Regions from separate parts of the Lysinibacillus sp. EB106-09-02-XG168 genome, predicted to be linked through region 2. Evidence: predicted binding sites of a transcription regulator. Region 2 holds the regulator's gene; the other holds the start of a gene.
What was found. The regulator CtsR, encoded in region 2, represses protease genes until heat stress. The targets are predictions, from matches to a motif close to ATGGTCAATAAAGGTCAAACA.

Region 1 (2,467 bases), 660 kb from region 2:
GTTGTTGCTGATAGTATTCCCAACTGCATTGAAATGGCATACGAATTATCTATTTACCAAAATATGCATGGCTACTACCAAGTACCACAATATTCTCAACAAGATATGCATACGATGCTTAATTCGTTCGACACTACAACAAATCCCCTACATTAATAATAAAAAACAAGAGCAGCCCCATATGTGATGTATCATCACAAGGGGCTGCTCTTATTTAATCAACTATAAATTTTTCTTGCTCGTTTTGCCCATTACAAAAAGCTTCTCTCTTCAACCAATAGCCAAACACGATCTCTAGCTCCACAGTCAAAACCCATTGCATATGTTACTTTTTTTGCAAAAAAAAGAATCCCCTCAGAAAGGATTCTTTTTTTCGACTAGTATAACTAGTCTTCACGTACAGTATGTTCACTAAAAAATAATTTGGAGTTGTTGCTTTTTTGAAGGTTTGAAAGGAACAGATACGGGAATAATGCCTACTAGGTAATATTCCCATTAATTTCCCTCTCTTTCTCCACTAAGCAGGCTGCTAAACTACTTATTAGGAGAATTCGAGTTATAAAAATATATCAAATAATCAGTAAAATGGCGCCCTCGGAGGGAATCGAACCCCCAGTGCAAGAACCGGAATCTTACGTGTTATCCATTACACCACGAGGGCAATTGAGCACAAAAAAAAAGTACCCACTAGGCTTTACAAAAAGCATGATGTAGATAATCCTCATTTGAAGCATACCTGACAAAATAGTGTACTGTACTTTAACTTATGACCTTATTCATTATACAAACGTATTGCTCATAATTCAACTATAGAATGTAAAACATTTAAACTTTTTTTTATCTTTATTCAGTAAGTGTCAAAATACCTAGTAAATAAAATGTAGCCACCAGTGTATGTCACGCATTAGAAAGGAATTTAATGCATGGACTTCAGACGCATTATTTATCTACGTAAAAGCGTAGCGTTTGCTACAATTAACGCAAGGCGAAATTATTTTAATTTATTTCACTTTAACAGGGTTAATATTTGACCTTCCCTGACTATAATGTGTATGATAAGGATACAGCTGAATACGATGGAAGTTTTCAGCAAAAGTATTCGAATTTAGTTTTCCAAGGAGGATTTAACATGAATTTAATTCCTACAGTTATTGAACAAACAAGTCGTGGTGAACGTGCGTACGACATCTATTCACGACTACTAAAAGACCGTATTATCCTATTAGGAAGTGCAATTGACGACAACGTTGCTAACTCAATTGTTGCTCAACTTCTATTCCTACAAGCAGAAGATCCAGATAAAGATATCTTTCTTTATATTAACTCACCAGGTGGATCAATCACTGCTGGTATGGCAATTTATGACACAATGCAAATTATCAAGCCACAAGTTCAAACAATTTGTATCGGTATGGCAGCATCTATGGGTGCTTTCTTACTTGCAGCTGGTGAACCAGGTAAACGTTTCGCATTACCGAATGCTGAAGTAATGATTCACCAACCACTAGGCGGTGCACAAGGTCAGGCAACTGAAATCGAAATCGCTGCAAAACGTATTTTATTCTTACGTGAAAAATTAAACGGTATTTTATCAGAACGCACAGGTCAACCACTTGAAGTCATTGCTAGAGATACAGACCGCGATAACTTCATGACTGCTGAGCGCGCAAAAGAGTACGGCTTAATCGACCAAATTATGGATCGCAACGACCGTAAATAAAAAACGAAAGGCATCTCAGGTTTATTCCTGAATGTCTTTTTTATTTACTTTGACGGGTCCCCCTTGACTCGGCTCTTCTATCCACGATTTTGGTGTTTCTATCCACGATTTTGACTCTTCTATCCGCCACTTTGGCGTTTCTATCCACGACTTTGGCGTTTCTATCCACGACTTCAGTATTTCTATCCGTCGCTTTATCTTTTCTTTCTGCCACTTCACCCTTTCCTCCCATCGCTCCAACTCTACTACCCATCCCCTTAATCTTGTACAGGATAACATAGTCCTTCATTTTAAGTTGTACAAATATCCAACAAAAAATAGGACCTGCTTATTCAATGCGAAAGCGCAAAAAAACTGCCCAATATGTAAGTTTTACCTTTTGGACAGTTTCTACAATATGCATTATGTGTTTTATTAATCTTCTTTTTCGATTAGGGCTGCTAATGCTGTAACCGCTTGCTCAGCATCGTTACCATCACCGCTAAGGACAACTTCCGTTCCTTTTGCAATAGCTAAGCTCATAACACCCATAATGGATTTAGCATTTACTTTTTTCTCGTCTTTCTCAAGAAAGATATCTGCGCTAAAGCGATTTGCTTCTTGTACAAATAGCGCAGCTTGTCTAGCTTGTAGTCCTAATTTTAATTTTACATGGACTCTTCTCTCGGTCATTCTTAAAACTCCCCTTTACTACCGTTCATCTTATTATTTTTATCTTACCTTACTTACTAGCAAAAGAACAACACG
Region 2 (2,467 bases):
TAATTAAATGTTTTTCTACAAGTATTTGACGTTGTAAAGGCGTTAAATCCTTAATAGCAAAATATGAAAAATTCCCTTGAAGTTCTGTACTGTCCTTTATCGCATGTGTAACTGCCTGTTCTACATGTAATGCTTCATCCTCTGTAAAGGCTAATGGAAAACGATAACCATCTAAATTTCGAGCAAGGCGAATGCGTGTACTAATGACAATATCTGAATAATCGTCCTCCACACTCATCCATGTTGGTGTAGCACGCTCTAAAAACGATTCAATCATCACGACACATCACCACCTTCAAATTGTATCTGTTTCTCAAGCTCCTTCACTTCATCACGAAGCTTCGCTGCCTCTTCAAAATGTTCTTTATCTACAGCAATCTTCATACGTTTACGAATATCCTCAATTTGCTTTTTGATGACATAAACATTGCTTCGAGCGCCGGGCATTTTCCCTATATGTTGAGGTCCAGCCTGTATACGATTAAAGAGCTTCGGTAAGTGCTCACTAAAGGTGTCATAGCAACTAGGACATCCAAATTTACCTTCTTTTAAAAACCGTTTATACGTAAATCCACATTGTGGACATGTTTGCTGTTGTGGTGGTGCTTGCTGCTTTTCACCCACTTTTTGTTGCTGCCATGTAGGTGAGCCAAACCAATTGGATAATAGCTGTTGAATAGATACTGGCTCTTGCTTAAATTCAGCATGAAATGGATGGAACTGCGAGGCGCAGACGTCACAATAATGGTGCTCCACCTTTTGACCACTTTGAACTTGTGTTACAGTAACCGTCGCATTACGCTGCTTACAATGTTCGCAAATCATTTCCATCACCTCTTTTATTTTTGCTGTTCATATTTAATCGTTGTTAGCATCGCTCGTAAAATTTTTGCTCGAATATGATCCCGTAACGGGAGTTGCAAATCGATAGTTGAGCGATCAACTGCTGCTAATATTATTTTCGCTTCTCGTCTTGAAATTACCTGCTCATCAATTAGTCGATAAACTAAATCTTCTGCCATTATTTGCGATGCCCCACCTGCAATTTGCCCGAGGACATCATCGATTAGATCAATTTGTGAATTCGCGCGGACACGTAAAATTCGAATGTATCCACCACCACCACGTTTGCTTTCAACAAGGTAACCTCGCTCGGCGGTAAATCTTGTATTAATTACATAATTTATTTGTGAGGGAACGCACTGAAATTTATCTGCAATTTCACTACGTTTTATTTCAATATGCCCTTCTCCACCTAATTCAAGTACTTGCTTTAAGTAGCCTTCTATGATGTCTGATATATTACGCATTTTAGGAATACACCTCGCTTACTACACTGACTTTGACTATCTTTGACTTTCTTTGAGTATATTATACAAAACGCTTGAAAATAATTGCAATTATTTCGCACACAGAAAAAAATCCGCCGAATGCTTTAGCTATAAGATACCCTTATTGGCAAAAGAAAAAACGCAAGCATATGCAACTAGCATATACTTGCGTCTATAGAAATTATACCCATCGACCAACAATTGGATAACGCCAAGACTCATCAGATAAAGCCTTCACAATACCGATAATTGGCGCGATAAAATACATAATCCCAAAAACAATTAAGAACGGTATACCAATGAGTAGGAAGCTAAAAATACCCGAAATTGTAAGTAAAACTATCATCACTACTTGGAACAGCAAGGCTTGCACAGAAATACTCTTTACCTCTTCCTCCGAACTAATTAAGAAAAATATAATAGGTACTAACCATGGCGCAAAAAATGCACTTGCGTGTATGATTACCTTAGACCATTTAGTTTCCATTTATATCAACCCTTCCATTTAATTTTTTTATTTTATGTACTATTTTTTACGGAAATACACCTTAAAAAGTTTCAATTTAAAATTGGATTTTTAAAAATTTTTGAAAGGCATGTGATACTCGATGGAATTTAATAACACACTTGCAAATGAATACGAAAAAGGTATTCGTCGCACGCTACCTAGCTACGATGCAATGCTACGTTTAACACAAACCTTTTATCAATCTGCATTACCTGAAAACGCTGAATTTTTAGTAGTTGGCTCCGGAAGCGGTAATGAAATTTTACAGTTCGCCGAGCAAAGACCCCATTGGTCATTTGTTGGTATAGATCCATCAGAAGCGATGCTACAAATTGCTGGCGAACGTTTAAAGTCTCTACCTAATAATATTTCTTTATATCAAGGAACTATACTGGATACTAAGCTACCTTCAGTAAAATTTGATGCGGCTAGCTGTGTACTAGTGCTTCACTTTATACAAGATGATCAAGAGAAGCTTGCAACATTAAAAAAAATAGCAAATAATTTAAAGCCTGGGGCTCCATTTGTGCTCGTCTCAAAATACGGGCAGCCAGGTACTTTAGAAACCGAGCTACAATTTGATTTATGGCGTTCTTATTGGCTACAGCATACAAAGCTATTACCATCA

Region 1: a site for CtsR is predicted at 1,025-1,045, ahead of clpP (ATP-dependent Clp endopeptidase proteolytic subunit ClpP). Genes of this name have one in related genera too.

What each region holds. Positions count from the first base shown of each region.
Region 1 is NZ_JBYTDN010000003.1:4,027,861-4,030,327, forward strand. Features, by position in the region: gene AC3WSO_RS20420 (spore coat protein) at 1-156, shown strand, start outside; tRNA gene AC3WSO_RS20425 (tRNA-Arg) at 587-661, opposite strand; gene clpP (ATP-dependent Clp endopeptidase proteolytic subunit ClpP) at 1,130-1,720, shown strand; gene AC3WSO_RS20435 (hypothetical protein) at 1,742-1,939, opposite strand; gene AC3WSO_RS20440 (HPr family phosphocarrier protein) at 2,135-2,392, opposite strand.
Region 2 is NZ_JBYTDN010000003.1:4,685,819-4,688,285, forward strand. Features, by position in the region: gene mcsB (protein-arginine kinase McsB) at 1-280, opposite strand, end outside; gene AC3WSO_RS23760 (UvrB/UvrC motif-containing protein) at 277-825, opposite strand; gene AC3WSO_RS23765 (CtsR family transcriptional regulator) at 840-1,310, opposite strand; gene AC3WSO_RS23770 (DUF4870 domain-containing protein) at 1,513-1,818, opposite strand; gene AC3WSO_RS23775 (class I SAM-dependent methyltransferase) at 1,940-2,467, shown strand, end outside.